3 regions of the Shewanella sp. SM73 genome follow, and region 1 is predicted to be linked to each of the others. Evidence: predicted binding sites of a transcription regulator. Region 1 holds the regulator's gene; each other region holds the start of a gene.

Evidence for each region. Region 1 encodes sigma-54, which starts transcription at its own class of promoters, with help from an activator protein. Its sites were predicted from a motif close to GTTGGCACGNNNNTNGNNT; they were not measured.
Region 2: flgA (flagellar basal body P-ring formation chaperone FlgA) is a predicted target of sigma-54. The motif match lies at 5,545-5,563, and genes of this name have one in related genera.
Region 3: glnA (glutamate--ammonia ligase) is a predicted target of sigma-54. The motif match lies at 6,785-6,803, and genes of this name have one in related genera.

Annotation. Positions count from the first base shown of each region.
Region 1 is NZ_JAKKRY010000020.1:13,198-24,182, forward strand. It holds gene mgtE (magnesium transporter) at 1-305, opposite strand, end outside; gene L5M51_RS20480 (HPr family phosphocarrier protein) at 550-825, opposite strand; gene rapZ (RNase adapter RapZ) at 812-1,666, opposite strand; gene ptsN (PTS IIA-like nitrogen regulatory protein PtsN) at 1,663-2,106, opposite strand; gene hpf (ribosome hibernation promoting factor) at 2,109-2,396, opposite strand; gene L5M51_RS20500 (RNA polymerase factor sigma-54) at 2,425-3,903, opposite strand; gene lptB (LPS export ABC transporter ATP-binding protein) at 4,011-4,742, opposite strand; gene lptA (lipopolysaccharide transport periplasmic protein LptA) at 4,739-5,293, opposite strand; gene lptC (LPS export ABC transporter periplasmic protein LptC) at 5,280-5,840, opposite strand; gene kdsC (3-deoxy-manno-octulosonate-8-phosphatase KdsC) at 5,837-6,388, opposite strand; gene L5M51_RS20525 (KpsF/GutQ family sugar-phosphate isomerase) at 6,388-7,365, opposite strand; gene mlaF (phospholipid ABC transporter ATP-binding protein MlaF) at 8,009-8,827, shown strand; gene mlaE (lipid asymmetry maintenance ABC transporter permease subunit MlaE) at 8,824-9,609, shown strand; gene mlaD (outer membrane lipid asymmetry maintenance protein MlaD) at 9,666-10,139, shown strand; gene L5M51_RS20545 (phospholipid-binding protein MlaC) at 10,151-10,813, shown strand; gene L5M51_RS20550 (lipid asymmetry maintenance protein MlaB) at 10,810-10,985, shown strand, end outside.
Region 2 is NZ_JAKKRY010000011.1:1,297-12,281, forward strand. It holds gene L5M51_RS14990 (motility associated factor glycosyltransferase family protein) at 1-1,035, opposite strand, end outside; tRNA gene L5M51_RS14995 (tRNA-Arg) at 1,087-1,162, opposite strand; gene L5M51_RS15000 (flagellar assembly protein FlgT) at 1,218-2,384, opposite strand; gene L5M51_RS15005 (FlgO family outer membrane protein) at 2,665-3,297, shown strand; gene L5M51_RS15010 (LPP20 family lipoprotein) at 3,294-3,746, shown strand; gene L5M51_RS15015 (flagella synthesis protein FlgN) at 3,874-4,299, opposite strand; gene flgM (flagellar biosynthesis anti-sigma factor FlgM) at 4,302-4,625, opposite strand; gene flgA (flagellar basal body P-ring formation chaperone FlgA) at 4,701-5,408, opposite strand; gene L5M51_RS15030 (chemotaxis protein CheV) at 5,614-6,534, shown strand; gene L5M51_RS15035 (CheR family methyltransferase) at 6,635-7,474, shown strand; gene flgB (flagellar basal body rod protein FlgB) at 7,618-8,022, shown strand; gene flgC (flagellar basal body rod protein FlgC) at 8,025-8,441, shown strand; gene flgD (flagellar hook assembly protein FlgD) at 8,466-9,236, shown strand; gene flgE (flagellar hook protein FlgE) at 9,319-10,680, shown strand; gene flgF (flagellar basal-body rod protein FlgF) at 10,854-10,985, shown strand, end outside.
Region 3 is NZ_JAKKRY010000023.1:11,704-22,688, forward strand. It holds gene L5M51_RS21585 (DUF2959 domain-containing protein) at 1-12, shown strand, start outside; gene L5M51_RS21590 (4Fe-4S binding protein) at 278-1,492, shown strand; gene L5M51_RS21595 (hypothetical protein) at 1,775-2,191, shown strand; gene L5M51_RS21600 (GGDEF domain-containing protein) at 2,651-3,676, shown strand; gene L5M51_RS21605 (hypothetical protein) at 3,570-3,800, opposite strand; gene typA (translational GTPase TypA) at 4,069-5,880, opposite strand; gene glnA (glutamate--ammonia ligase) at 6,891-8,300, shown strand; gene L5M51_RS21620 (hypothetical protein) at 8,627-9,499, opposite strand; gene L5M51_RS21625 (hypothetical protein) at 9,683-10,555, opposite strand.

The DNA of each region.
Region 1 (10,985 bases):
AGATCGTCGGTGTCCATGCTTGCTGTCGCTTTCGCGACTCGCTCAGGGCTCATGCTGCGGATCAGTGGGTCTTTGAGTTCTTCACTCAACTCATCGAGTATGTCGCCTATTTGTTCCTGATCGATGAGCTGCCACAGTACTTGTCTGGCACTTGGCGGTGATGATTCTAAGATCAGCGCGATATCTGAGGCGGCCATTTTTTGCAGCATATTGCGCACGTGTACGAACATGCCGCTGCTAAGCGCTTGGTTTAACTGGTCAAGACTATGTCCGGTGTGATCGTTTTCTACATTATCTACGGGCATTTGTCCTCCATTGTGCGGCAAATTGGTTTGAGATCTTGGTGTTGGGCTAGGATTTAGCGGTGACTAAGCGTCAGTCGATGACACAGATTAAGGCGGCTAAGGTAAGGCCAGCGCAATGACCGCTAGTGTAATCGCCAGTAGCTTGTATCGTCGAGCGACAAATGTTTTGCCATGTCTGAATGGCAAGTTTTTTAAACTAGACATGAAGTGAAACTAACGATGAAGTGCTTAGTGTGAAGTGAAACTAACAGGCTTCGTCAAACTTAGCGTCGATTAAGGCACAAATGGCATCGAGAGCCGGCTCTGCATCTGGGCCTTCGGCGATAAGCTTAATGGTTTTACCCATACCAGTTTCAAGCATCAGTAAGCCAAGTACACTGGCGGCCGATGCTTGTTTATCGCCTTGGATTAAGGTGATGGTCGCATCAAACTCGGAAGCCAGTACCACCAACTTAGTGGCGGCACGGGCATGTAAACCGAGCTTATTACAGATAGTTATCTGACGTTCAAGCTTTGGCATTATTGAGCTCTCGATGACGGGCATACACTTTATGTTTACCGTTACTAAAGCGTTTGGCCAATTGCTCTGCGACGTAAACCGATCTGTGCTGTCCACCTGTGCAGCCAATGGCCACAGTTAAATAACTGCGATTGTTACGCTCGAGGTGCGGCAGCCAAGTCTCCAGTAAATTTTCGATTTGCCAGATGAACTTATTGACCAGTGGTTGGCGATTTAAGAACTCAGCTACGGGTTCATCCAAGCCAGTCAATGGCCGCAGCGCCAACTCCCAGTGGGGATTGGGCAGAAAGCGTACATCGAACATAAAGTCTGCTTCGGTGGGCATTCCGTGCTTAAAGCCAAAGGACTCGAAGTTGATCACGAGTTCTTTATCGACACTACCAAGGAGAATTTGTCTGACTTGGTCGCTTAAATCATAGATATTCAGATTCGACGTATCTATGTAGTGATCGACCAGTTTTGACATAGGCTCGAGCAGTTTCCCCTCCAGCTTTATCGCTTCTTGCAAAGACACTCGGCTCTTCGACAAAGGATGCAAACGGCGGGTTTCGCTGTAACGCTTGAGCAGAATTTTATCGCTGGAGTTAAGGAAGAAGCTCGTTAACTCAGTATCTGGAGGTAGGCTAGCGAGTTGTTTTACTAAGACCTTATCCTGCTCAGGCATGTTACGCACGTCGACACTGATGGCGACGAGATCGTTACTGCCTTTGAGTTGCTCAAGCAAACTGCCAATCAATGGCAAGGGAAGGTTATCGACACAATAATAGCCGAGATCTTCGAGTACCCTAAGGGCGACAGATTTGCCTGAGCCTGAGCGGCCCGACACTATGACCAGTTTCATCCAGTGATTACCTGATAGAGTTCCGTTTCATCATGCGTCTTGCGTAATTGCTTTAATATTTGCTTGTCGCTCAGCTTTTCGGCCATGCAAGACAAGGTACTTAAGTGCTGCTGACATTGGTCTGCAGGCACCAGTAGTGCAAATAAAATATCAACAGGTTGCTTATCGATAGCATCAAATGCTATCGGCTCTTCACACTTAATTAGTATGGCAATGGGCTGATCTATATCGGCTAGTCGACCATGTGGAATGGCGATGCCGTTACCTATACCTGTGCTCCCCATCTTTTCGCGCGCCACTAGGCTTTCGAATATCTCTTGAGATGAGAGGGTCGGGTACTGGGCAGCGACTAAGTCGCTGATGAGTTCCAGTACCTTTTTCTTGCTGCCCGGAGTGGCGCAGGTAGTGCACTCCGGCCGCAGTATGGTACAAAGTTCCATTATTAGTGTTTTGTTAACTTCTCTTTGTGTTTAATAACCTGACGGTCAAGCTTGTCAATCAGGGCGTCTATAGCGGCATACATGTCAGCATGCTCTGAAGTAGCAAAAACTTCACCACCTATGAGGTTTATTCTCGCTTCGGCAATCTGTTGCATTTTCTCAACATTGAGCACAACGTGCACATTATTGATCTGTTCGAAATGGCGTTCAAGTTTTGAAAACTTTTCTTCTACATATGCACGTAACGATTCGGTAATTTCGACATGGTGTCCACTTAGGTTTATTTGCATAGAAACGTCCTCCGATATCCACTGTAGGTTATAAACTTTTACGCTGATTAGAAGGTGGAATAAGCATAGCCTCTCGGTACTTCGCAATGGTTCTGCGGGCTACGTTGATCCCTTGTTCTGCCAGAAGTTGTGCCATCTTACTATCGCTTAATGGTTTTTTCTGGTTTTCCGCTGCCACCAGTTTCTTTATAAAGGCTCTGATTGCTGTGGATGAGCACTCACCACCATCGTCAGTACCGACGTGGCTAGAGAAGAAGTATTTTAGTTCAAAAAGTCCCTTAGGGGTATGCATGTATTTTTGAGTTGTGACCCGTGAGATGGTGGACTCATGCATTTCTACCGCTTCGGCAATATCGTTAAGCACCATAGGCTTCATGGCTTCTTCACCGTACTCAAAGAAACCTTGCTGATATTGCACTATGCAATTAGCAACTTTAAGCAAAGTATCGTTACGGCTTTCTAGGCTCTTAATAAACCATTTAGCCTCTTGCAGATGGCCGCGAATAAATTGGCTATCGGCTTGGTTTTTGGTACTGCGTGCCATAGAAGCATAATGTTGATTTACATTGATTTTGGGCATGCAGTCAGGATTAAGCTCAACAACCCAGCGGCCATTTTTCTTCGACACAGACACATCTGGGATAACGTATTCGTCATTATTGGGCGTGATCAACAAACCTGGGCGAGGATTGAGGGTTTGGATAAGTGCTATACCATCCCTTAATTCATCTTCTTTTAATTTAGTCTTACGCATCAATAACCTAAAGTCTCGGGCGGCGATCAGATCTAAATGATCTTTGATCAGCATACGGGCGTTTTCTAGGTTGGGAGTATCAGCGGCGAAATGCGACAGTTGGATCAGCAGGCATTCACTTAAATCGCGGGCGGCAACGCCTATGGGATCAAAATGCTGAATACGCTTGAGTACGGCTTCGACTTCGTCAAGCTCAACTTCAGGATTGCCCATGGCTTCGAGAATTTCTTCAGTGCTTTGGGTGAGATAGCCCTGATCGTCGATGGCATCAATAATGGCGGTGGCAATGGCTAAATCGGTTTCAGAAAACGGCGTGAGGTTTTTTTGCCATTCTAAGTGTTCGTACAACCCTTCACTGGTCTCGCCTTGGAAGGGCATATCGTCTTCACGACTACCGCCGGGGCCTGAGTTTGGGGAGGCGGTAAACACTTCATCCCATGTGGTGTCCATGGGGAGCTCATCGGGCATGGATTCTTTGGTTAGCGACTCTGCCGTGTCTATGGTGGAGCTGTCTTTTTCTGGTGGCAGAGTGCTAGATTCACTGAAATCCGTATCGGATAGCGTTTGGTTTACAGGGTTTTTAGTGGCGTCGAATTGATCCTCTTCCAGCTCGAGAAGGGGATTAGAATCTAATGCTTGCTGGATCTCTTGCTGCAGTTCTAATGACGACAGTTGCAACAGACGTATAGCCTGTTGTAGTTGTGGCGTCATGGTTAACTGTTGACCCAGTTTGAGCTGGAGTGACGCTTTCATGTTACCGCTGATCCCTACGTTATTATTGTTGGATGAGGTCGCTTATTATTATCTTGAGTGAAGCCCAATGGCGGTATAAATTGCCTCCATTGGCTTCGCTCGATTAACTATAGCCTGAATTGTTCACCTAAGTACACAGCCCTAACTTGCTGATTGTCTAAGATCTCTGCTGGAGTTCCTTCGGCAATCAGGTTTCCGTGACTCACAATATAAGCATGTTCACATACATCTAATGTCTCGCGGACATTATGGTCTGTGATCAGTACGCCAAGGCCGCGACTTTTGAGTTGTTCGATAATCTTCTTGATGTCGATAACCGAAATAGGATCGACGCCGGCAAACGGTTCATCGAGCAAAATGAACTTAGGATTAGCGGCTAAAGCCCGCGCAATTTCGACGCGACGACGTTCGCCACCCGACAATGACATGCCTTGGCTGTCACGGATGTGGGTGATATGAAACTCTTCGAGCAGATGTTCTAGTTCTTCTTCTCGTTCTTCGTTTTTAAGTTCTTTACGAGTTTGCAGTACGGCCATGATGTTGTCATGAACAGTTAGCTTACGAAAGATACTGGCTTCCTGCGGTAAGTAACCTATGCCTTTGCGGGCACGCAGATGCATAGGATCTGCGGTTAAATCATCATCGTCGATAAAGATATGTCCCTTATCGCTCTTCACTAGCCCGACAACCATGTAAAAGGTCGTGGTTTTACCTGCACCGTTTGGACCGAGTAGGCCAACGACTTGACCGGTTTTTACCGTCAGACTGACGTCTTTAACCACTTGGCGACTCTTGTAACTTTTCGCCAGATTTTGTGCTCTTAAGGTGATTTGGGTCATTTAGAGTCCTGCTTTTTTACAGGTTTATCCGCCGGAGCGTCTGATTTAGCATCATCTTGATAGTTTTCAGGCTGAATAATAGTGATCACGCGATCGTCACCACTGCCAGTACTCTCGGCCATCAATTTCTGTTGAATCATGTTATAGCGGATTAAATTGCCTGTAACTTGGCTACCCGCTTGATCTAATGACGCCATACCTTTCAGCGTTAAGGTGCGGCTTGCCATATCGTAACGAATTTCTTTCGCGCTAGCCGATGCAGGACGGCCATCGTCTAATATCTGGCTATACGTAGCAGGGTTGCCTGTGGCGACCAAAGTTTTGCTATTTTCACCTTCAGCGGAAAATGCACGCAGTTCATTTGCTTGGATTTTTATTGAGCCTTGGGTAACTTCCACCGGACCAAAGAAGATGATCTGGTTGTTTTTGATATCCGCAGTTTGGCTCACAGCTTTAATTTTGACTTCTTGCTTTAAGTCGCCGACTTTCGCGAAAGCACTCATGCTCATAATTAGCATTAGGCTGGCAAGTAATACGTTATTTTGCTTCATATGTTCCTACTACCTGACTGGTCAATTGCACTTCTTGCGCGTTGAGGTCGGCATAAAGGCCTTGGCCTTGAATATTAAAATCTTTCCCTGTGACGTAAATGGTACGGTCAGAGGTCATTATCATAGTGTTGAGATCGAGTTCCAGATAACTGGTGGACAAGGTCTGAATCGGTTCTTCTGGGCTAATGGCATCGATAATAACATTATTTTCTAATACAACCTTGCCAGTTTCCTTGTTTAGCTTGCCCTGATCTGCCCTGAGCTGCCATTGTGCTTTACCTTGGTCTGGATAAACAAGATAAACAGGTTGAGTAAAGAAAGTTTGATTCGTTGAATCATAATGTTCCATGTGTTTCGCCGTCACACGGCTATTCACTAGTCCTTGCTCATTGAACTCAACACTGCGCAGATCTTCAACGATGAAATCTGGGGTATTTTGATCTTTTACTCTGTTATCGGAATCACCGCTGTGTTTGTTCTGGACCTGCCAGTAAAGCGCTAGTGCAGTTCCAAAAAAAGCGATAATTGCGAGTGTCACACGACTCATATACTCATTCCATGGGCCGAAGTGAATTTATTTTGACTTAGGAGTAACAGATCTGTGAGTTCACGCAGTGCACCGTGGCCACCATTGAGCGTAGTCACAAAATGGGCGTGTTGGCGTACATAGGGGTGGCCGTCAGCAACACTGACCGCTAAACCGACGACATTCATCACGGGGAGATCGACAATATCATCACCGATATAAGCCACTTCTTCTGGGGTGACACCATAAAGTGCGAGCAATGCTTCATAGGGCTCGAACTTATTGTCTACGCCTTGGTAAATATGGGTAACACCAAGGGCTGTCATACGGTTTTCAACGATTTTGGATTGACGTCCTGTGATCACGGCGAGGTTGAAACCGCTGGTGAGGAGTGAGCGCACGCCATAACCGTCACGGGTATGGAAGGCTTTGAGCTCTTCGCCGCTATTGCTCAAGTAAATATGGCCGTCGGAAAACACCCCATCGACGTCACAAATCAACAGTTTAATCTTTTGCGCGCGTTGCCACACATCATCACTGATTGGGCCGTAAAATCCTTGCTGTGGCATTAAATGACTCCTGCTTTAACCATGTCTAGCATGTTAAGAGCGCCGATAGGATGGCGATCTTTATCGATAACAATTAATCCGTTGATGTTTTTTGAGTCCATCACTTGCAGCGCTTGGGCGGCCAATACATTATCCGTGATCGTGACGCAGTTACGGGTCATCACATCGGCAATGGGCGTCGTGCGTAAATTCACTTCGGCATCGATAACGCGGCGTAAATCACCGTCGGTGAAGATACCAACCAGCTTGCGCTGATCATCGATAATCGCCGTCATGCCTAAGCCTTTCTTGGAGATTTCGTACAGGGCTTCTGTGATGCAAATATCGTGGTTGACGAGCGGTAAGTCATCACCGCTGTGCATCACATCACTGACTTTTAACAGCAACTTACGTCCTAATGCACCGCCGGGATGGGACATAGCAAAATCATCACGGGTAAAGCCTTTTGCTTGCAGCAGCGCAATGGCGATGGCATCGCCCATCACTAAGGTCGCGGTAGTGCTCGACGTTGGGGCAAGTCCAAGTGGGCAAGCCTCTTCTGGGACTTCGATACATAAATGCACTTTAGATAATCGCGCCATATTCGATTCGGGTTTACCCGTTACCGCAATAACAGGCACGCCCATACGTTGGATGACCGGCATTAAGGTGAGGATTTCACTCGACTCACCAGAATTTGAAATCGCTAAAATCACATCGTTATCGGCCAATACACCCAGATCGCCGTGGCTGGCTTCACCCGGATGCACAAAAAATGCGGGCGTTCCTGTGCTGGCGAGGGTGGCAGAAATCTTATTGCCGATATGGCCCGATTTGCCCATTCCCATGACAATCACTTTGCCTGTGCAGTTGAGGATCAACTCGCAAGCTTCTGCAAATTCAGCCGAATCAACATATTGATAAAGATTGTCTAGGGCTGACTTTTCAATGTCGATAACTTTACAACCCCATTGGCGCAGTTGTGATTTGTCTACCATGTCTATCTCTCTTTTTGCATTGTCTTTGTCGCCCCATTGATGGGATTGGAATAGCACAATTTGGTACGCGATAAAGATGATATGTAATAGGCTTTCTGCCAAGTATTAGTTTGTTTTCAGACAATTTAGCTTATGTATTGCTGTGGTTAATTACCGAAAACAGCAAAACAATTGCGGCAGGCTAGAGCGATTGATCCGACTCGTCAAGTTCAGCTGCGTTAGCTATTCATGCACAATAACGTGTTTAGCGGCAGAAGGTCTTGAGCAATATCATCGTCTTTGTCGTTTATTTCAATGGATTTATCCCATATCGCAGCGGGTATTACCCTATAGGATGCCTCTATTGCGCAATTGCGTATCGACTCTCCCCGATAAAAGTGGGCGAAGAGTGAGCTAAGTGCGAACGAATTAGCCAATACTGCCAATTCTGCAACTAGGTTGAAAACATTAAGTAACATTTTACCTGTGCAGAGTGAAAACTTAGGGCGCATTTTCGCTGTAAATGAGGCAAATTGAAAGTATCGCAGGGCGATAGTGTCGATTCGGTTGTAGGTTAAAGCGCAATTACGTACAATTTGCGGCTCTTCGATTGGTCAGTCTAGGAAGACTAGGATCACCTCATTTGCAAATGTCGGAATCAAGCATGACTCAAGAACAAACGCCGTTGGTTGAGATCCGTAATTTGGGGTTTAGCCGCGGTCAGCGTGTGATATATGAAGATATTAGCCTGTCCATTCCAAGGGGCAAGGTGACGGCGATCATGGGGCCGAGCGGCATAGGCAAAACGACCCTGTTGAAATTGATTGGCGGCCAATTAACGCCTGACCATGGACAAGTTTTATTCGACGGTCACGATATCCATGGCGTGAGTCGCAATGAATTATTTAGTCTGCGTAAGCGGATGAGCATGCTGTTTCAAAGTGGCGCGCTGTTTACCGACATTAATGTGTTCGATAACGTGGCGTTTGCACTGCGTGAACATTCTGGACTGCCTGAAGACATTATTCGCACTATCGTGCTGATGAAGCTTGAAGCCGTAGGTTTACGTGGTGCAGCTCAGATGATGCCAAGCGAGTTATCCGGTGGTATGCAACGCCGCGCCGCATTGGCTAGAGCCATAGCGCTTGAACCTGAAATGGTGATGTACGATGAGCCTTTTGCAGGGCAAGACCCAATATCGATGGGCGTGTTAGTAAAGCTTATTCGTGAGTTATCCGATGCGCTGAATCTGACTTCAATTGTAGTGTCCCACGATGTGGATGAAGTGCTTGGCATTGCCGATTATGTATATGTGGTGGCTGACAAAAAAGTCATCGCCCACGGTACCCCTGAAGAATTAAAGTACGCTGATAATCCGCAGCTGAAACAGTTTATTCAAGGTGCTCCGGACGGCCCTGTGCCGTTCCATTATCCGGCAAATGATTACCAGCAAGAATTAATGGCAAAAGGAGTTGGCAAGTGAAGTTAATCGACAGTATTGCCGACTTAGGCCGCAGCGCGATTGAGCTAGTGCTCGGCTTTGGCCGTGCAGGCCTTATGCTGTGGGGCGCGATTTTTCGCTGGCCACGCGTGCGTAAAGGTTTTCCATTATTAGTGCGCCAGATTTATGTGGTCGGTGTGCAATCTATGGTGATTATTTTAGTCTCAGGACTCTTTATCGGCATGGTGCTCGCACTGCAAGGCTACAACATCTTAGTTGGTTTTGGCACTGAAGAAAGCTTAGGTCCTATGGTGGCGCTCAGTTTACTGCGTGAGTTGGGGCCAGTTGTTACCGCGTTATTGTTTGCGGGACGGGCGGGTTCAGCATTAACCGCTGAAATTGGTTTAATGAAAAGTACTGAGCAGCTTTCCAGTTTAGAAATGATGGCTATTGACCCATTAAGGCAGATTATTGCACCGCGCTTTTGGGCTGGAGTGATCAGTATGCCATTGCTGGCGTTGATGTTTACCGCTGTAGGTATTTATGGCGGGCACCTTGTTGGCGTGGAATGGAAAGGGATCGACAGTGGTGCGTTTTGGTCGATTCTGCAGGCGTCTGTCGAATGGCGTCAGGACATAGTTAACTGCTTGATCAAAAGTGGTGTGTTTGCCGTAGTGGTCACTTGGATTGCGTTATATCGCGGTTATCAAGTGATCCCAAATCCGGAAGGCATCAGCCGTGCAACGACCCAGACTGTCGTTCAGTCGAGCCTCGCTGTATTGGCATTGGATTTTTTACTGACAGCCCTGATGTTTGGCCGCTAACGGAACACTGCGGATTTCGACACAGGTTAGATGGATTAACAGAGTGGTAGCTGAACATGTTGACACGAAAAATTGAATTATTAGTGGGTGTGTTTCTTTTAACAGGATTGGCCGCTTTTTTGGTCTTAGTCTTTAACGTCGCCAATATTGAAGTGAAAAGCAGCGATAGCACTTATACCATACAAGCCAATTTTACCAACATTGGTGGTTTGAAGGTGCGTTCGCCAGTCAAGGTTGGCGGTGTTGTCGTTGGCCGAGTGAGCAGCATAGATTTAGACCCAGTTAAGTTAGTGGCTGTGGTCACATTAGTGATGGACAAGCGTTACGATAAATTCCCTGAAACCAGTAGTTTAGCCATTTTGACTTCGGGTTTGTTGGGCGAACAATTCTTAGGGTTAACACCGGGTTTTGTCGACGATGATGTCAGTATGCTGAAAGACGGCGATAAGATTGACGACACTCGCTCGGCATTAGTGTTGGAGGAGCTGATTGGTCAGTTCTTATATAGTATGGGTTCGAAGGATAAATAGGGGTTACCGCTATGTTTAAAAACTTATCTCGTTTTTTATTGCCGTTAGTGATGGTTTTAGGGGCAACGAGCGCAGTCGCCGCTGATGTGGTTGTCGATACGACAGATCCGTATGCCATGGTGAAAGCCGTTGCCAATAAAACCTTCGATCGTTTTCACAAAGATAAAGCATTAATCGACGCAAATTCAGACCATTTAAAGGTGATTGTTCGTGAAGAACTCATGCCTTATGTCGATTATAAATACGCTTCTTATAAGGTATTAGGCCAATATCTTAAGGATTCAACCGAAGAGCAACGCAATCGTTTCGTCAATGCTTTTGAAGGTTATTTAATCTCTACTTATGCTCAAGCCTTTACTGAATATACTAATCAAAAAGTGGAATTCTCACCTGGGATTGATTTCAGCAAAGAGAAAATGGTCGATGTAAACGTGCAGATCATCGAAGCCGGTCGCCCACCGATTAAACTATTGTTTAAGGCGCGCCGTTTAAAGGATGACTCGTGGAAGGCATTTGATTTAGTTGCCGAAGGTGTGAGCTTACTGTCTTCTAAGCAGTCGGAAATCTCTAATCTAATTCGCCAACAGGGTATCGATCCCGTGATTAAGATGCTCGAAGATCGCACTAAAGAGAAAGTGGTCATGAAGGCTAAGTCTGGGAAGTCACAGTCGTGATTGAATTTGTGCAACAGGGGACAGTTTGTCATCTCAAAGGGCGCATAACCCAAGCCGATGTCATTACACTTTGGCCACAGCGGCAACAACTGCTAAATGAGTCAACCCAGATATTGTCTCTGTCTGGGCTCGAATACAGTGATAGCGCTGGCATGGCATTTTTGCTGGCGTT
Region 2 (10,985 bases), on a different contig from region 1:
AAACATTGATATTTCATAAGCGCCTAAATAAATTGCTAAATCTATAATTGGATGAATAACACTACCATTAGTATATAAACGAAGTTTAGGGTAATAATTAGCCAAAGCGTCGTATTGTTTATGCTTTGAGTAAGCACAATATTTTTTCCCTTTCCATTGTTCTATTACTTCAGGCGCCAATTTAGGAAAGTATACTAATGAGATGTTATCTGTAGCTTCTATAGCGAAATGATCTAGGCGAATATTTATATCGATACTGATCACTATGTCGGGATAGATTCCATGGCTTACTAACCCTCTCAACGCAGTGTCTGCTGCAATCATTAATGGTCTTATACTGTCAGGTAACTGTTGCTGTTTAAAGAGATAATCGTAATGATCTTCAAGGGTTGGGCCTGATGCTATGACAAAACACTGTGGCTTGTTATATCGCTTTATTAACAAATTTGCGCTTGGATCATTTTCTATATTTTTTATATTGGCCTTAAATCGAGATTCAACTCTCTCATTATTAAGATGTTTTTGATTGGCATACTGACGATTTAATTCAAAGACGATCAAATCGCGGATAATTGCATTTTCATTGCTGACTAAATTGAGTTCAGGTGTTATTGCAATATATGGAAAACTCAGTGTTTTTCCTGCCTGTTCGTATAAGGTCACATTAGGATGACTTAGCCATTCTCTCTGATCGGTATAGCAAAGCAGTAACGCGAATACGGCTAAATTTAAAATACATACCTCAATACGAGCATAGTGAGGATTTTCAATCAGGAGGCTGGGTACATCACCCATACCAACTCCATAAACAGTCACCTGATGGCTTTTGCTTGGTAATGTTTTGATAAAAAGCTGTGCTTCGGCGATGCGGTCATGACGACTACTGAGCTGAATACCATTAACACTGATAGTTTGATTACGACCGTTGATAAGGTGAGCATCTAATTCATTGATGGTTTGGTTTTTAATCGCAGCAGCTACGATAGGCCAACGCTTAACGATAATATTGAGATTAGACGCAAATAGCTCGGTCATTCCGCTTCTCCGGAGGATTTCTAGGAGTTTGATATCACCAAGGTCACTATCTGGTCTCTCCACAGGGACTCGAACCCCGATCGGCCGCTTAGGAGGCGGCTGCTCTATCCTGTTGAGCTATGAAGAGACGACAGTGATTATACTGGTTTTATCTTTGATTAAAAGGCTTATGATTTAGTTGCTTAAATCTTAAGCGCTATGTCGTTTATCTGCACATTGTAGGCGGCATTTTGGTCTACAAGTACTGCGGTAGCGCTTTCTTCGCTTACTTGCTCAATTTTTACCGTTGCACGACTTTTGGTCGCGACGGCGCGCATTTCATTGAGTCTATCGGGTAAGTTTTGTTGTAATACTACTTGGAATTTATCACCGACACGAATGCCATGTTTACGGCCTAGATTTAATATAATCCTGTCTGCTTGTCGGCTAACGACTTGGCCAAGTAATGGCCTGCAATTAAGTGTGCTGTCTAAATCTCGGGTAGCTTGCAATATTAATTGAGTAATACTTTTTCCATAGGAGGAACGCCAGAATCTATTACTGTTGGGAGCAATGATAGCCTGTTCTTCAAATTCCCATGGGGCCGATGTGCTGTAGCTTTTGCTCCAGACCTCTTCGCCACTGATCCCATGATAGAGGCTGAGTTTGAATTGAAATTGCCTTAGCGGAGCTTCATCCCAAAATCCTAAGAAGGTGGGTTGTACAGGCTCTATCGATATATCAATGATCTGCGGTTGAAGAATATATTGGCTGTCGGTAATTTCACTGAGCCAGCTTGGGAGTCGATAACCGCGAATATCCACTAGGTCTTGTTCAATATCGAGTCGCTCGTTAGCATGGATGTGACTAAAGCCAGTTGAAGAGTAATCTTCTATAGTGTTCCCTAACGCCTCTGAAATGACCTCTTCAAAGCCTGAAAGTTGTCCATATCTAAGCTGAGAACGATCTTTTATTTGTGTTTGAGGTATTAAAATAGCGGCCTTTAATTGGCCATTAGGACACTGTTGTGTTGGATCATCATTTAGATCGAGGCGTAGGGATACATATATTTTATTTCCCTGAATTTGTTCACTTACGAGTTGGATGTTTATGGCTTGGGCGTTGCGATTTATCGCAAAGTTATTTTGTGTGAGGTTACCATTAGAGGTTTGTTGCTCGCTGGATATTTGAATACCTGTGCTTAATGTCGCATAGCTAACAGCTTGATTAATTGCTTCTTCCCTTGCTTGAGCTGTATTACCATTGATAATAGTTGCTTCTCCGCTGGCTTCTATCCATTCGGCTCTGGTGGGCAAAGAAAGTAGTAAAAGGCTCAAAATGATGAGCGAAGCTGAACCTGGTATGTGCATCAATTCAATCCTTATCGCTAAGCTAATGGCGATATTACCAATCGAGCCAGTTTTCTGACTCTTAACCTAATATGGCAATAAAGCAAATTTCGTGCCTGAGTATGAGAACTTTTGATAAAGTTTCCATTGTTACAGTCGATATACTGGGTAATAGAAGAATATTGTCGGACTGAGGTTAATATTGGTCCGAAGATTGCTGGTTTTTGTTACTCATTAAAAATTTGAAGCTTAGAAAGTGAGTCACTTGACTGCCAATGCACCCATAGATGAGGTAAATCCAATGCTAAAGCGTGTGATTATTCCCTTAACATTGATAATGTTAGGTGGATGTGTAGCTAAACCGGTTACGCCGCCCAAACCGAGTTTAGTGGATGGCAATGGGTTGCCGCCAACGGCAGTGATTAACCATTTAGCACAGCGAATAGTGACTGAGCTTGTTAAGCAAAATGATGCTTTGCGTTCTGATCAACCTATCGTAGTTGCAACACCAGTATTAGTGGGCGATTTGAATGGCACTAATGCGTTAGCGCAACAGTTACAGCAAGGATTAATGACGTCGCTCCATAGCTTTCAGTTTAATGTGGTGGATTTAAACTTAGCTGATGGCTTGAGAGTCACATCTGACGGGGATTTTATTTTGACGCGAGATTGGCAAAAATTGTCGAAAGATCTTCCTGTTGAGCATCTTGTCGTTTCGACTATGAGCGTAGTAACCAATGGTATGGCGATCAATACTCGGATTGTGAACATTAGTAACAATCGCGTGGTATCGGCATCTCAAACTTTTGTGACTCAAAAAGAGTTGGCAAACTACATGCAGCCTTCGGAGCAAATTGTGTCACAAAATGGCATCTTATATCGTCAGGCGAGTCCGGGCATGAATGAAGTACGTGTCTTAGGAGATGGAAAATGAAACACTACCTTTTATTACTTATCACGGGGCTAATGCTAACTGGCTGCGCTGCTAAAGATAGATATGTGCAATGGGAAGATGTGCCGCCGCCGAGTTTTCCTAAGTTAACGGCTATAGGATATGCGCCCTTAGCGACTCAACCGGCTAAAGAGCAATCACAAAGAGTGTTGATGGCTATGCAGGCATCAAAAATTGTGGCTTATCGTGAATTAGCGGAACAAGTTTATGGGCAGAAAATAACGGCAAACAGCAGTGTTAGTGATTGGATGTTGACGGACGATAATGTCAAAGCGTCAGTTTCTGGCGTGATCCGCGGCGCACGAGTCGTTAAGAGTTATCCAGCAGGCGAGCATTATGTGACTGAGTTAGAACTTGATTTTTCACAGGTTTGGGCGCTTTATCAACAACAGAACCGTCCACAACGAGTGAAGGAAGTGACGTATTTCTAGCGTTATTGAATGTATGTTCAACAGCATGTATTGAGCCGCGTATTAACGCGGCTTTTCTTTTTGTACAAGACATTAAGATCTAATCAGAGCTTAGAAAAGGGAATGCTAAGTGGGAGTGATGCGCTTGTTAGGCCTTTAAATCATTGCCTAAACTTGAGATAGTCGAGGTCTTGCCTTTATCGTTATAGGTGAGGCTGGAGGCGTTTCTACTGGCTTGTAAAGCTTGAGCAAAGCGATTTAAACTCGCTAAATTCATCTCAATTAAACTGGCATTTTGTTCGTTTAATTCTTTGCATTCAGTCAATGCGTCTTTGATCTCGGCCATTTTATGCACGAGTTCGACTTGCTGAGTGAGTAGCGATTTATCACTGTGTTTTGCCAGAATATCATCATTAGTCTTTAGTTCTTTCAGACATTGCGATTTTTCGTTAGCAAGGGAAAGCAGTAAATCGGCGTTTTGGTCAACCAAAGCGCCTTTTTCCTTGAGTATGATTTGCTTAAGAACAGCCAAATGGGCGTGTTGTAGATCTACCAGTTTAGCTATTTCAGTCATAGTTACTCTTTATTTAAGTCATTAAGTTCGGCTTCAAAACTTGCAATATTGGCAGCCAACTTTTCTGGGTCAATTTTATAGCGACCTTCGGCAATAGCTTGTTTGATTTCTGCTACTTTCTTTTGATCAACTTCAGGAAGGCTAGCCATTTTAGTCTGAGCTCCTTGAAGTTGTTGTGCCTGGGCCGTAATGACCACAGAGTCGCTTCTTTGTGGTGTTGTCGATTTTGTAGCAACTTGAGCAGATTGATCGCTGCTCGTTTTCGTTGCACCTGAACGAACTTGCGCAGTCGTTGCAGTGTTGAGTTTGCTAATATCAATTGCCATTTTAGGCTCCAGCGTCGTGTGTACGGGATTTCTTAACTGGGGTATCGGCAGCTTACAAAAAAGCTTTAGATTATTTTACATTCTTACTTCAACTTCGCCAATGCCTGTGACTATAGCATCTAGTTCTTTGTTTGAACTGCTATTTTTGACTCTGATCCGATCACCTTTATTGCCATCTTGTAGGGCTTCGCCCACTGTTTTGAGCTCGAATGAGCCAGAACGAACGTAGATAGATACCGAATCATTTTTACAAACGAAGCATAAGTTGTTGCTTAATATGGGATTATCTTTTGCTACTCGTCGTTTTACTCGCACGCCAGCCAATTTACTCGGGTCATCGAATTCGGCACCTCTCAAGCTATTTTGTTCAATGTAACGGACTTCTACTTGACTAGGAGAGATGAGTTCGCCTGGTGCTAAGATTTCGGTTGAGACAACAACGGGGAATAAGATATCCACCCGAACCGAGATATAGATTTGCCAAGGGTAAGCTAAGTCTTGTGTATCGCAGCTGACTTTTAAGGTGTTATTACGGCTAATTTCCCTATCGCTAGCCAGTTCAACTTTCATTGGAGACGAACATTGTGACGGCAGCATTCTTGCGTCAACCATCTGTGGCGAAATATTTACTTTGGCATTTTCTGGAACGGATATTTTTTCTGAAATAAGCGCTTTAGCTAATTCTGAGATTGCCGATACGGTGGGGACAATAGGCTCTGCACTCGCTAAAGCGGGCATGAAGAGGGGGAAAAGACTAAAAAAACAGACTAAATTTACTTTCATAATGAAGAGACTAGCTTGTAACGCCAGAATGCACCTATACTTTTATTAAGTTCGAAGCTGACTACTGTAATAATAATTTGCATCACTGTCAGAAGATTGACTCAGTTTCGACTATGTTTATCGATAGATAAGACGTAAGCAATTAATATGCCTATACTCAACTGAGTTATAGGGCCGAACATAAACAGAACAACAAGGCAGAGTTATGTCGAGTATTCTTGATTCAGTCAACAAACGAACCCAGCTCGTTGGACAAAACCGTTTAGAATTGCTGCTTTTTAAATTAAACGGTCGTCAACGGTTTGGGATTAACGTGTTTAAGGTGAAAGAAGTACTGCAGTGTCCACCACTGACCACTTTGCCTAAACTTAATCCTTATGTGAAGGGTGTTGCTCATATTCGTGGAACAACCATTTCAGTGATTGATTTGAGTGCGGCAACAGGGGGAAAACCTTTAGCAAGCACTGAAAACTGTTTCATCATTATTTCTGAATATAACCGCAGTGTTCAAGGCTTCTTGGTCAGTTCTGTTGAGCGGATCATCAACATGAATTGGGAAGCGATTATGCCTCCGCCGCAAGGTGCTGGCCGTTATTCTTATCTGACAGCTGTGACTGAAATTGAAGGTGAATTAGTTGAAATTCTCGATGTGGAAAAAATCTTAGATGAGATTTCACCAGTTAAAACGGCTATCAGTGAAGAAGCCAATGAAAAACTGACCCTCGACAGAACTCAGCATTATCATATTATGGTTATTGATGATTCTGCCGTGGCGCGTAAACAAATTATTCGTTCACTCGAGTCATTGAATTTACAAATTGATACCGCAAAAGATGGTCGCGAAGCATTAGATAAGCTTAAAGAGATCGCCAAAGAGATGGATAATGTGGCCGATGAGATCCCCCTCATAATCTCTGATATTGAGATGCCTGAAATGGATGGCTACACCTTGACCGCTGAAATCCGAGATGATCCTAAGCTTAAGCATATTAAAGTGGTACTGCATACTTCGTTAAGTGGTGTATTCAATCAGGCAATGGTTCAAAAAGTGGGGGCTAATGACTTTATCGCTAAGTTTAATCCTGACGAACTGGCCGCTGCTGTGAATAAGCATTTAAGTTTGTAATTGCTGTAGGTTAGTACCTAGATACGCTTTACGCTATAATCTCGACTTTATAACATGATGGTTTCGCACTGATTTTGGTGCTTGCTATAGGATTTAGGATGTGAATGTGCCAAATAAATCACTCGCTGAGGCTGAATATAATCAATTTCGGTTGTTCTTAGAGCAACACAGCGGCATCGTACTGGGTGAAAATAAGCAATATCTTGTGCGCAGTCGTCTTGCTCCTTTGATGGGCAAATATAACCTGCCATCCTTATCTGATGTGGTTAAGCATTCGATGAAGCCTACTGAGCGTGCGCTCAGAGCTGAAGTGATCGATGCTATGACGACCAATGAAACTCTCTGGTTTCGTGATCGTTATCCATTTGAGTTGTTGAATAATGTCCTACTACCTGAATACAGTCGTCTGGGGCGTCCGCTCAAAATTTGGTCTGCGGCTTGCTCGTCAGGCCAAGAGCCGTACTCATTGGCTATGACTATTCTTGAGTATCAACAGAAGAAGCCTGGTGCCTTGGCTGGTAGTGCTTCGATTCAAGCAACGGATCTATCTCCTTCCATGTTAGAACGCTGCAAAAATGCCGAGTACGATAGTTTGGCATTAGCGCGTGGTTTATCTGAAGAACGTAAGCGTCAGTTTTTTGATGCATTACCTTCAGGCAATATGAAGTTAAAGGATAATGTGAAGCGGTTGGTGAACTTTAGAGCGCATAATTTGCTTGAGAGTTATAGTCTACTTGGCAAGTTCGACATTATCTTTTGCCGCAATGTGCTGATTTATTTTGCACCAGAGGCAAAGGCAAAAATTTTGCGGCAATTCGCTGCCGCTCTCAATCCCAAAGGGATTTTATTTCTCGGTGCATCAGAATCTATCGCTGGTTTAACGGACGAGTTTGATATGGTTCGTTGTAACCCTGGCATTTATTACCAGAAAAAGACTTAACTCAGCCGCTCTAAAGAAAATTACCGACAATTGTCGGTAATTTTTTACCCATCACTTGCTCATCCTTATTGTTATTCTCAAAATTTTCCTGATGTTGGCACATGAATTGCTTTATTTTCGTGAGAACACGAGGAGGCAATTTTATGGCGATCAATTTTGATAATGCACTGGGTGTGCATCAATACACTCTCGGTATTAGAGCGCAGCGGGCAGAAGTCATTTCAAGCAATATCGCTAACGCAGATACGCCACATTACAAAGCCCGCGATGTTGATTTTTCTGCGGCAATGCAGGCCGCTCGAGGCCAACAGCAGCAGCGAAATAGTCTTGAAATGCAAGAGCCAGATAAGCATTTTGGGCTTGCGGAGTTGACTGGGCAATTTGTTAAGTTCCGTGTGCCAAATCAACCCGATACCGGTGATGGTAATACTGTTGATATCCAACAGGAACAATCGGCATTCATGCAAAATGCACTTGAATATCAAATGTCGCTAGGTTTTTTAGATAGTAAGTTTAGTGGCATGAAGAAAGCGTTGAGAGGGGATTAATCATGAGTTTATTTAGCATATTTGATGTTGCTGGCTCGGGAATGTCTGCTCAATCGGTCAGGCTAAACACCACCGCGAGCAACATAGCCAACGCGGATTCCGTCTCGAGTAGTGTAGATAAGACCTATCGTTCTCGTCATCCCATTTTTGAAGCCGAAATGGCTAAAGCCCAAAGTCAGCAACAAGCTTCTCAAGGCGTTGCGGTAAAAGGCATTGTAGAAAGTGATAAACCACTACTGAAAGAATATTCGCCCGATCATCCAATGGCGGATGCGGACGGCTTTATTTATAAACCGAATGTTAATGTCATGGAAGAAATGGCAGATATGATTTCTGCTTCGCGCTCATATCAAATGAATGTTCAAGTCGCTGAAGCAGCTAAGTCTATGTTGCAACAAACACTTGGGATGGGTAAATAACATGTGTTACTTAGGAGGTAAGCTGTGAGCCTCATTAATCAAATTAACCAAGCGTCGGCGCAGACGGCTCAAAATAAGAGTCAGCCAAATGCCGTTACGACGAATTCATCAACCAGCTCAACGGGTAATCCGTTTCTTGATGGCATACGTTTGCCAAAAGATTCAATAGTACCGGAAGCCAAAAGCCAGCAGTTAACTCAAGATGACTTTTTCTCGTTATTAAGCCAACAGTTATCGATGCAAGATCCCTTTAAGCCCGTCGACAACGACCAAATGATTGCGCAGATGGCATCATTCTCGACGGTTGATGGTATTACTAAGTTGAATAAGGAAATCGTTAATTTAAACGGTGTTATGACATCAAGCCAAGCATTACAGGCATCAGGACTTGTTGGTCGCAAGGTGTTGATCCCAACTGATACAGGTAACATTTCAGCTGAAAGCCCAACAATAAAAGGTGTGATTAGCACGCCAGCTAAAATTCCTGAAGTTACTGTACGTGTTGAGGATGAGAAAGGCCAAGTTGTGACCACCTTTAAAGTTGATGGCAGTAAGGGGGGAAATGTCGATGTTAACTGGGATGGCCTCGATAAAGATGGAAACCCTGTAACCGCAGGTAACTATACGATCAAGGCGAGTGGTTTAGTGGATGGGAAATCCCAAGAATTGCCAGTCTCGACCTATGCTCATGTGACCAGCGTTTCTCTCGGTACGGCCAGTACTGGCGCGATTCTTAACTTGAGAGGCGGTATGGGCATCAAGTTAACCGATGTGTTAGCTGTGTCTGAAACCTAAGTTTGCCTAAAAGAATTTTTGCAGCATCCGAATTGGGCGTAAGTCGCTCATAAATGAATTGAGTCAAGTGTAGAGGTGAATTATGTCGTTTAACATTGCATTGAGTGGCATTTCTGCCGCGCAGAAAGATTTAAACACTACGGCGAATAACATTGCTAATGCGAACACCATTGGCTTTAAAGAGTCCCGTGCTGAATTTGCGGATGTTTACGCTAATTCTATTTTTTCAAATGCTAAAACTGCTGTCGGTGGTGGTGTTGCGACGAGCCAAGTGGCACAGCAATTCCATCAAGGTAGCTTACAGTTGACGAATAACTCCCTTGATATGGCGATTAAAGGGGGTGGCTTTTTCGTTACTGCCTCTGAACTGGGTACATTAGACCACTCGTTTACCCGTGCTGGAGCATTTAAGGTCGATAAAAATAATTACATGGTTGATTCTGCTGGTAATTATTTGCAAACTTTCCCAGTGGATAAAGATGGGAACTCGACATCAGTGAGTTTAACGACGGCTAAGCCGGTACAAATACCAGACACTGCAGGTAGCCCTGTAAAGACTGAGAATGTTACTTTACAAATGAACTTAAATGCTAAGGAAAGTGCACTCGACCCCGCGGCATTCGATCCTCTAGATGCAAAAACCTACAATAACGTTACATCAATGACAATTTATGACTCACTCGGTGAGCCACATATTATGACCACTTATTTTGTTAAGCCCAAAGATGGTTCGTACAATGGTGAGAACAATTGGGTAGCTTACTATGCTGTTGATGGAAAACAAGTCGATCTAGCCGGTCCTGCTGGTACTTATCAAACAGATACCACTGGCGATGGTACACCTGATGCAACGGGCACGGCTCAAACTGCTGGTGGTTGGAAAGGCTCTGTCCTCAAGTTCAATTCTGTTGGTGTCTACACTGGTAGTGATCCTGCTATAGTCAAGACTGAGGCTTTGGGCGTCAGTGGTGCGGGTGTTTTAGGGCCAGGTGCCGATGGTACTCAAGAGTTGACTGTGAAGTTTAATGCCCCAACGCAATATGCGGCTCCTTTTGGTGCAACTGAGTTGACGCAAGATGGTACGACTGTAGGCCGCTTAACTAACGTTGAAATCGGCGAAGATGGTTTAGTGACCGCGAGTTATTCTAATGGTTCAACCGTGCCTTTAGCACGGGTTGCTTTAGTTCGTTTTGCTAACGAACAAGGTTTAACGCAAGTGGGTAATACGTCGTGGAAAGCCAGTTTAGCTTCAGGTCCTGCGTTAGCGGGTGAGGCAAATAGTGGAACTTTTGGTAGCATCAGTTCATCTGCGTTAGAGCAATCGAACATTGATTTGACGACTGAACTGGTTGATTTAATTTCGGCGCAGCGTAACTTCCAAGCGAACTCCCGTACGCTTGAAGTGAACAACACGCTGCAACAAACCGTATTACAAATCCGCTAATCATTACTTTATTTAACTAAGTGTTGCCGCCAGTGGCAACACTTAGCCTTTATCCTGCCGTCAAATCACTTCATTTTCATATTTTTCAATTCTATCAGTAAATTAAACGTTATTTTTTGTTGGCATGATGCTTGCTTGGATATTGTCATGTAGAAAATTTGACGGAGCAGTCTGTGGACAAATTCCTTTATGTCGCCATGAGTGGCGCTAAGCAAAATATGAATGAGCTGGCACTCCGTGCGAACAACTTAGCCAATGCTAATACCGATGGTTTTAAATCAGATATGGCGCAGGCCAGATCGATG
Region 3 (10,985 bases), on a different contig from region 1:
TCAAAAAATTAATCCAAATGCTCCACTGAATTCCTAAGCCCTAGCAACTAAATTGCTGGGGCTTTTTATTCTTTGTGTGACCTCGCCCTATGTCCCTGCAAGCCATACTTTATTTGTGCAAGACTAAAACACTTAGCTTTGTGAGCTATGGCGCGCTTTAATTGATTGATAGCGCGAATCTTAGATCTGACGCACAATTTCACTTATTACTCAAAAACTTATCCTCAGTTCACCACTCAGAGCCTGTACTTGTAACTTATTAGCTGTATTCATCACTATGACTTTTATCGAATCACTCACGCTGATGTTGGCACTCATGTATCTCGCCTCCCTCAGCTATTGGAGCGGCCAGAAATGGGGCGCGGTCGCCACACTGTTGCTCAGTATCGGTGCGGTGGCAATGAGTCTTTATTGGCCACTGGCTCTCGGGCTTCTTATTGCACTGCCACTGATGCTACTTGGGCATAAATTTGCGCCTGATGCACTCAAGGGTGAAATTAAAATCAATACCCTTCGTGAAGGGACTCAACATGTCTTAGCGCTATCGCTCTTGCTGGTTGCCATACAATACACAATCAATACCGTACTGCTTAAGCAAGGAATCACACCTTGGCTAATGCGCCCAGACGTAGTCGATGCCTTTTTACCGATTGCGGGTGGCATTGAGCTTAAAGCCATTATCAGCCTCAATTTGTGGGATCAAACCCATCCTGCGGCAGCAGTCATGCTAGCGGCGGTATTACTCACAGGTTTACTCTGCAAGCGGGCATTTTGCGGTTGGGCTTGCCCATTAGGTCTGGCAGGGGAATACCTGTATTCCTTTAGAAAACGCTTTATTAAATCAGAGCTTACACCACCTTCTTGGCTAGATTGGCCACTGCGAATGTTGAAATATCTATTACTCCTAGCACTTTGCTACATAGTCATTGGTATGCCAGCACAATCCATCCCCCATTATCTTGAAGGTAATTATCATAAGATTGCCGACTTAAAGATGGCATTGTTCTTCCTAACACCCAGCCTAATCACGCTACTGGTATTTGCGCTGATCCTCGCTTTAGCTGCATGGCGTCGTCAGGGATTCTGCCGTTACTTGTGTCCCTATGGTGCAATGCTTGGGATCTTAAGCTTTGCGAGCCCATTAAAAATCCGCCGCAATACCCAGCACTGCCTTATCGAAGCAAAAGGGATGAAATGCGACAAGTGTACCCGCGCTTGCCCAGCAAACATCATAGTGCACACTAAAACCACGGTTCGCAGTGACGAATGCCAAGCCTGCATGCGCTGTGTCGCGGCTTGCCCTAAATCTGCCGCCCTCGGCCTTGGGCTGAAATCCGGCCACAGACTCGGTCATAAGGGATTGCTCGCATTAGTGCTTATCGCATTATTTATCCTACCGCTGGGCGCTTACTTAGCAGGTTTCTGGCATAGCCAAACACCAGACAACATCCGCATGGAATTGATCCAAGTGATTAATAGAATTGGGCACTAGAACACGCGACATCACTAGAACACCTAAAATGACACATATGATGGGATCCAATTGCGATGGAATAAAACACTAACGAAATTGAAAAACAGCAGCAGATAAGACTAGAAAACCTCAAAATGGAAACCCTTAGGTACAACTAAAGGTTGACCCGCTTAGTAGGAGTAATCTGAAAGGATTAAAATAAAATCATATAGAACAGATGCTTAATTGACACAAAATCTAATTACTGGTCTAATTCGCGCGCATTTAATAAAGGAATGTATTAACCAAAGGAATTATTGTGTGAAAAAATCATTATTGATCGCTCTTACTGCTCTACCATTATTTGCTTATGCTGGCCCATTCGATTCAATCGTTAAATCAGCAACTCAATCTGTCACTGACACAGTGAATGATACGGCGACCAATGCGTTAGACAGCGCAACGAATGAAGCGATTAAAAATACATTCGGCATTAAAGAAGGCTCAACCAAGCAAACAATCACTGAAAAATTAGGTGCGCCTGCTAGTACTTATAATGAAGCGGATCTAGAAGTTTGGGCCTATGATCTTAGTGCATTAAATGCAGCTTCTCCAATGCTGGCAGAAACCACTAAGACTTTGCTAAAAGATAATGAAGTCGCTCAGAAAAATGTGACTATCAGCTTCAAAGGTGAAAGTGTCAATGCGGTAAAATTGGCAGATAAAGCTAAGTCATAAGCTTGACTGCTCACTCGATAGGGCTCTAAGTCCTATCGAGTATCCCGATGTCCTCGGCCGCACCACAGCCATGATAGGCGTTAGCAATAAAGCCACTGCCAAGTAATACTATCCAGAAAAACCTCACCTGCCGCCTAGTGACACACTCAGCTAACGCAATCCAGTAACCTCTCATCAGCAACCCCTGCTAAGCAATACCAACAAGCTTTGCCTGATTTTGAACCAACCCAACAGGCTGTGTTAAATAATACTTGGGCTAAATGATACATTAAGTGAATACAAAACAATTTTGTCTCACAGACCATACTGCAGATAATGGCTTACATCACTCTCTGCAGTATTTTTAATATATACGTCATAAAATTGATTACAATCAGGCAACAGCTAGACTTTATCGCAGATAATATTCCTATACGGATATTAGGAAAATGGTTTTATGTTCCCCAACGGAGCTAACCTATGCGACCCGACCGACAGCAATTGATCCATTCGTTATTTGACGAATATATTGAGATGTATGCCTCCCGTGATGACAGGCTAACTCGTCGCTTTAGTGATAACTTTAGCGGCTATGCAGGGAGCAGTGACCAGCTTGTCACCAGCAGGGAAGAATGGGTGCGAATCACTCGTCAGGACTTTGCACAAGTGCCTGAGCGAATCCACATCGAAATGTTAGATCTTTCTTTACAAGACCTTGCCGACAACCTCGTGGTTGTGACTGCCTTTTTCCATATCCACTTACCTATCCCTAATCCTATGCTTTCCCGCGAAACAGCACGGCTAGTGTTGATATTTCACCGAGAAAACAACGACTGGATGATTGTCCACAGTGGCATATCCATCCCCTACGGCTTAGCCCACAAAGGGGAAATTTACCCGATCGCGCGATTAGAGGAACGTAACGTCGAACTTGAATCCATGATCACAGCTCGAACTAGTGAGCTGGCAGAAGCCAATAGGCAACTTGAAATACTCAGCAATACCGACGGTTTAACCAATATCGGCAATCGCCGCCTATTTGACATGATGTTACAAACGGAGTGGAGTCGTGGACAAAGGAGCAATTCATCACTGGCCCTCATCATGCTCGATATTGACCACTTTAAACAATTTAACGATCACTATGGCCACCTCGCCGGAGACGATTGCCTTAAACAATTAGCGAGTACACTGTCCCAGTCCGGTCGCAGAGCGGGCGAATTAGTCGCTCGCTACGGCGGCGAAGAATTTGTCATTCTATTACCGAATGTCGATAATCAAACCGTACTTGAGACAGCGCAGCATATACATCAGTTGATCCAAGCCATTGCCATTCCGCATGCAAATACCGACCTTGGGATTGTAACAGTGAGCGCAGGCGTCGCCTATCTGCAACCCTCTAACAAACAAAATGCTCTAGAACTCGTTCGCCAAGCGGACGCCGCCCTCTACCGCGCAAAATCCGCTGGCCGCAATTGCATACGGGTGATGGATGAGGACGACTAATACCAATCGTATTAAATATCTGTTCATTCAGCGCGAGTTCAACGCGCTTTAGACAAGGCGAAGGCTTGAAGGCATAGTGGTGCTCTGTCGAAAGCCTTAAACGCACTATAAAGCGCGTTACCATGTAGTGAACATCAGCCGCCCTTCGGGAGCCACACAGGCATCCCACTCCCGTGTTGCATTGACTTAAAAGGGAATAACCATTTCTGCGTCAATGCGCCTTGGATTGAGATGCCTGTGAGGCTCTGAACTGATTAGCTATTTAATGTGATTGGTATAATACCCATTACTCAATTTATCCCAACAAAAAGCCCTGCACAGTTTCCTATGCAGGGCTTTTTAAACCGATTGACTCACCTTAAGGGCGTGTCACCTGAGTTAACAGGCTGGCATTAACCGCGGTTAAAGCGCTTACGATCGTTTTCAGTCAAGTGTCTCTTACGAACACGAATGTTCTTAGGCGTTACTTCAACTAATTCATCATCATCGATGAACTCAAGCGCTTGCTCAAGTGTCATTGTGATTGGCGTAGTCAGCACTTGGGCTTCGTCAGTACCAGAAGCACGCATGTTGGTCAGCTGCTTACCTTTCAAACAGTTAACAGTCAGATCGTTTGAGCGAGCGTGAATACCAACCACTTGGCCTTCGTATACTTCAGCGGCGTGGCCGATAAAGAGACGACCGCGATCTTGCAGACCGAACAGTGCGAAGGTCAGAGCCTTACCCGTTGCGTTAGAGATCAATACGCCGTTAGCGCGTTGACCGATATCGCCACCTTTATGTGGACCGTAATGGTCGAATGAGTGATAAATTAGACCAGTACCAGAAGTCGCAGTCATAAACTCAGTTTGGAAACCGATTAAACCACGGCTTGGGATGATGAAGTCGATACGGACACGACCTTTACCATCAAGCTGCATGTCTTTCATTTCAGCTTTACGGGTACCTAACTTCTCGATTACTGTGCCTTGATCTTCTTCTTCAACGTCAACAGTCAAGGTTTCAAATGGTTCACACAGTTCACCGTCGATAGTTTTCAGAATAACTTCTGGACGTGATACGGCTAACTCGTAACCTTCACGACGCATGTTTTCAATCAAGATTGATAAATGCAATTCACCACGGCCAGATACACGGAAGCGATCTGGACTTTCTGTTTCTTCAACACGCAGTGCCACGTTGTGGACTAATTCTGTTTGCAGACGCTCCAGAATGTTACGTGAAGTCACATACTTACCTTCTTTACCTGCAAAAGGTGAAGTATTAACTTGGAAAGTCATGGTCAGAGTAGGTTCATCAACAGTCAAAGGTGGCATAGCTTCTACTGCACCAACGGCACAGATAGTGTCAGAAATTTTCAGCTCGCCTAAACCAGTGATAGCAACGATGTCGCCAGCGTTAGCAATTTCAACTTCAGTACGGTCTAGACCCATGTAACCTAATACTTGGCCCATTTTACCGTTACGAGTTTTGCCATCTGCGCCAATAATAGTCACTTGTTGGTTAGTTTTAACGCTACCACGCTTGATGCGGCCGATACCGATAACACCCACGTATGAGTTGTAGTCGATTTGCGAAATTTGCATCTGGAACGCGCCTTCGGCGTCAGCATCTGGGAAAGATACTTTTTCAACGATAGTTTGGAACAGCGGCGTCATATCATCGCTCGCTACATCCGGATCTAAAGTTGCAAAACCGTTTAACGCAGAAGCGTAGACGATTGGGAAATCTAGTTGCTCGTCAGTTGCACCTAAGTTATCGAACAGGTCGAATACTTGGTCAATAACCCAATCTGGGCGTGCACCTGGACGGTCAATTTTGTTGATAACAACGATTGGCTTTAAGCCTTGAGCAAACGCTTTCTTGGTTACGAAGCGAGTTTGTGGCATTGGACCATCAACGGCATCAACCAGCAATAATACTGAGTCAACCATAGACAGAACACGCTCAACCTCACCACCGAAATCGGCGTGGCCTGGGGTATCAACGATGTTAATACGGTAGTCGTTCCACTTGATGGCAGTATTCTTTGCCAGAATCGTGATCCCACGTTCCTTTTCAAGATCGTTGGAGTCCATCACCCGCTCAGTGGCTTCTCCTCGGGTTGCAAGGGTGCCTGACTGTGACAGCAACTTGTCTACCAGGGTCGTTTTGCCATGGTCAACGTGTGCAATAATGGCGATGTTACGTAAATTCTCTAGCACGGATAAACCTCTTACCATCAAACAAAAATAGGGATATTTCAGTAATTCGTTATGGTGATCGAGCTCGATCTACCACAATAAAAAGCGTGCCATTCTACTCCAGAGCGGCCTTGGCGCACAGGATTATTTTTGAACACTTATAAAACAATCCGCCAATCCTTGGGTAATTTCCGTCAATCATCCACTGAGTGAAATCCTCTGTAGCCAGAGTTAACGCTCTGTTTAATTGCCATATTAGTAGGAAAAATCCGAGTTAAGCAGCTGAATTTGCTATTTTTCGTATTCAATGTTCGCACTGCTAATGTCGATTTAAGCATCAGCAAAATCGACTTAGATACAGAGAAATTACCACGTGAACACACTGCAATAAATTCTGCGGCACACTTAATCTAACGTTCATGTTGGCGTTTACACCCGATGGCATTAAGACTCACTTCATTGTCACGGGATACCTTTTTACGCATCACTGATTTCACTTGGTCTGTGAACAGCAAAGACATTTCGCACATGAGAACGAACTCTTTCCTAATAATATGATAATAAACCACTATTGGATTGATAATGCGTGGCATAGTTGGACAGACTAGCGTGGTTTTATGACAATTATGCGGCGGTTATGCGGTGGTAAATATTCCCGTTCTGTGCTGCAAGTATGTGCGAGCTTCAGTGAGGCAGTACTTACTTATACTGTGAAAGCCAAAGCGTCATTGCCATCTCAGTGCCATATAAGCGGTGCATGTTATCGCTGTGCATCCCAGCTTAAGGTTTGCATGAATCAATTCAGTGCGCACCAAAATGGAGTAATGCACCAAAATGCCACAGACAAAAGCACCATTATGGTGCGCACACGAATCCAATTAAGTGCAACAAAGATTTTAAATCATGTTAATCAGTAAGTTAAATTATTGGCATGGATATCGCTTTATAGCTCGTAAGTTTGGCTCAAGATAAATAACTTGAGTTAAAAGATTATAGAAGGGGCATCCCTTTACCCTACCGGAGGCTTGAGAATGTCAGTTGAATCAGTTTTAAAGCAACTTGAAGAATTAGAAGTTAAGTTCGTTGATTTACGTTTTACCGACACTAAAGGTAAAGAGCAGCACGTATCTATTCCTTCTCATCAGGTAGATGCTGATTTCTTCGAAGACGGCAAAATGTTTGACGGTTCTTCTATCGCAGGTTGGAAAGGCATTAACGAATCAGACATGGTACTGATGCCAGATCCAACAACATTCGTACTGGATCCTTTCACCGAAGAAACTACAGCGCTGATCCGTTGTGACATTCTTGAACCCGGTACCATGACAGGTTACGACCGTGACCCACGCTCAATTGCTAAAAAAGCAGAAGCTTACCTGATCTCTACTGGTATCGCTGATACTGTATTGATTGGACCAGAACCAGAATTCTTCCTATTTGACGATGTCCGTTTCGGTACTGACATGTCAGGTTGTTTCGTTAAGATCGACGCTAAAGAAGCGGCTTGGAACTCAGGCACTAGCTACGAAGGCGGCAACACAGGTCACCGTCCATTTGTTAAAGGCGGTTACTTCCCAGTTGCACCGGTTGACTCATCACAAGACCTACGTAGCGCTATGTGTTTAGTGCTCGAAGAAATGGGCCAAGTGGTTGAAGCGCATCACCACGAAGTGGCGACTGCAGGTCAAAACGAAATCGCAACTCGCTTCAACACCTTGACTAAGAAAGCGGATGAAATCCAAATTCTGAAGTACGTAGTGCACAACATGGCACACGCTTACGGTAAGACTGCGACTTTCATGCCTAAACCCATCGTTGGTGACAACGGTAGCGGCATGCACGTTCACCAATCTCTGGCGAAAGACGGTGTTAACTTGTTCGCTGGCGACAAATACGCAGGTTTAAGTGAAACGGCTCTGTACTACATAGGTGGTATCATCAAGCACGCTCGCGCGCTGAACGCTTTCACTAACCCAAGCACTAACTCTTACAAGCGTTTAGTGCCACACTTTGAAGCACCTGTTATGTTGGCCTACTCTGCCCGTAACCGCTCTGCATCAATCCGTATTCCAGTGGTACCAAGCCCTAAAGGCCGTCGTATCGAAGCACGTTTCCCTGATCCACATGCAAACCCATACTTAGGTTTCGCAGCGCTGCTAATGGCGGGTCTTGACGGTATCCAAAACAAGATCCACCCAGGTGAAGCGATGGACAAAGATCTGTACGATCTGCCTCCAGAAGAAGCGGCTGAAATCCCACAAGTGGCGACGTCATTAGAAAACGCCCTTGAAAATCTGCAAGCTGACCATGAGTTCCTGACTAAAGGCGGCGTGTTCAGTGAAGATTTCATCCAATCTTATATCGTACTGAAAACAGCAGAAGCTGAGCGCGTAGCACGTACAACTCACCCACTTGAGTTTGAAATGTACTACAGCCTGTAATGGCTAGCGCTATACAACCGGCTCGCTTTATGTAATTGATATAGAAAATATAAAAGCCTCGATAGCAACGCTATCGGGGCTTTTTGTATTTTGAAGGTATATACAACTTTTATTCTGATTCAATCATCGCATTGTTCTCTAAATAGGCATCATCGCCAATCACTCTTTTATCATTCAGAGAAGGCACGCCAGACACCGCGGCAACAGCAACAATAGAGATAGATAGTTAAAAACCGATCTAAACTAAACATGGATGCAGCAGAAAAACCACCTATATAGTCGGAAGTTAACTACCGCGCCATTATTGTTAAGTGTCCACGCTTTATTCAACTAGGCTGGTTATTGTCAGGGGCAAAATCTACCAGTTGGGCAGGTTCGCCTGACTCAAATGACGCAAATGGTACACCATCTAACACGCGCTCATTTTTAAATACACGGATTTCAGAATCAGGTAACTGCGTCATCAGCAATGACAAGATAATGTGCATCTTATCCAATGGGCAATGAAGACGGATACTTGCACGTAAGCCCATTGTTCGTACATCCGATTGGCAGGCAATAAATGGACGATTCCGCGTTACCTTAATCAAATGACGATACCCATTTTTTATAGGACTCTCGTAAGTAGTCTCTACATTTTTAAAACCAGTAAAGAAAAATGCCCCCAGAGCCATTCCACCTACACCAACCAGCGCTGCTGGGCCTAAAAAGGCCACCCCGACAATACAAACCACCACACCAAACCAAGCCAGCCCCCGCACTACCGCATAGGCTGCATCCGGAATAGCATCATGATAGGTGGTGACCAGCCCCTCGGTGGTGAGCCGATAGTGGTACTGTTTGTCAGCCAACCAGAGGTAGCGCATAAATGGCCCAAAAATCATCGCTATGATGAGAAAATAATACCATTGCTCAAATCCATACCAGTATGTCACCGACCCAACTAGAGCCGTAATCCCGCACGGAATAAGGACCATGATCCACCCAATGCCATACACAGTCGCTACCTTAATATCCCACTCATAGAGGGTGGGCGCCTCACGCACCCGCTGCTGACGCAGCTTATTGAGCCGGTCTTGCTCCTCTTGGGGTAATTGCAGGTACTCACTGCGCGGCAGGTCTTCATACCGACTGTCGTCCAACGGTTGTGTCTCTTGCTCTGTCGACGCCAACTGCTGCGGCGCTGCTCTCTTATTCATATAGCTATTCCTTTGCTGTACCCACGGACTGCACGGTCATCGTTAACCTACCCACACAGCTCGTACTTAATGTTTTCTCACCCTTGACGACCTTGCCGCTAAAAAGTCTGTTAGCATCTTGGTGGCAAAGCTGTCACTGATGGACACCGAGTCTCGCGCCAATAACAGGCGCGAGAAAAAACGTTAACTGGGCTGGGTATTGTCAGGGGCAAAATCTGATAGTTGGGCTGGTTTGCCTGACTCAAATGACGCAAATGGTACGCCATCTAACACGCGCTCATTTTTAAATACACGGATTTCAGAATCAGGTAACTGCGTCATCAGCAATGACAAGATAGTGTGCATCTTATCCAATGGGCAATGAAGACGAATGCTTGCGCGTAAGCCCATTGTTCGTACATCCGATTGGCAGGCAATAAATGGACGATTCCGCGTTACCTTAATCAAATGACGATGCCCATTCTTTATAGGACTCTCGTAAGTAGTCTCTATATTTTTAAAACCGGTGAAGAAAAATGCCATCACGGCAAAACCACCCGCGCCGACCAAGGCTACCGGGCCTAACAATGCCACGCCAACGATGCAAACCACTACCCCAAACCAAGCCAGCCCCCGCACTACCGCGTAGGCTGCATCTGGAATCGCATCATGATAGGTGGTGACCAGCCCCTCGGTGGTGAGCCGATAGTGGTACTGCTTGTCTGCAAACCAGAGGTAACGAGCAGATAGGCACATTATTAGGGCCATGATGATTAACCCCACACCCAAGCTAGTATCGCCAGATAGCAAATAGCTCCCTATAAGTGCTAAACAGCCACACGGGATCAGGAAGGTTAACCAAAATAGACCATAGACAGTCGCCACCCGAATATCCCACTCATAAAGCGTGGGCGCCTCCCGCACCCGCTGCTGACGCAACTGATAGAGCCGGTCTTGCTCCTCTTTGGGTAATTGCAGGAACTCACTGCGCGGCAGGTCTTCATACCGACTGTCGTCCAACGGTTGTGTCTCTTGCTCTGTCGACGCCGACTGCTGCGGCGCTGCTTTATTGTTCATCCTGTTACCTCTCGGTAGACTCTACTTGTAGCGTGGCCATCGCCAAGCAGTAAATCCAGTCATCCATTTTAAATCAGCAACATAATATGCTCTCGGCCTACCCTCAAGCGAATATTTACTGAAACAGTTTTAAGGAAAGTAATAAAAGTAGCTAGATGGCCAGTGAGGGAAGTGGAGACTGATTTTAAAGAGTATGTTCAAAACTCATCTGAGTTCTGCGAGGACACGGCATACAAACCTCCATGATTAATGCTTATCCAAAACAAGAGTCGCCGTTAACAACTAGGTTATTGAGCTTGGTTGTATCTCATTTCTGTTGATGAATAATTGACAGATATAATCATATAGTTAGAATGCCAAGCTGTTGAAACAAAACAGGTTGGCGTCAAATGAAACCAGATCTGGTTCCACATCACTAACGCTCTCAGTT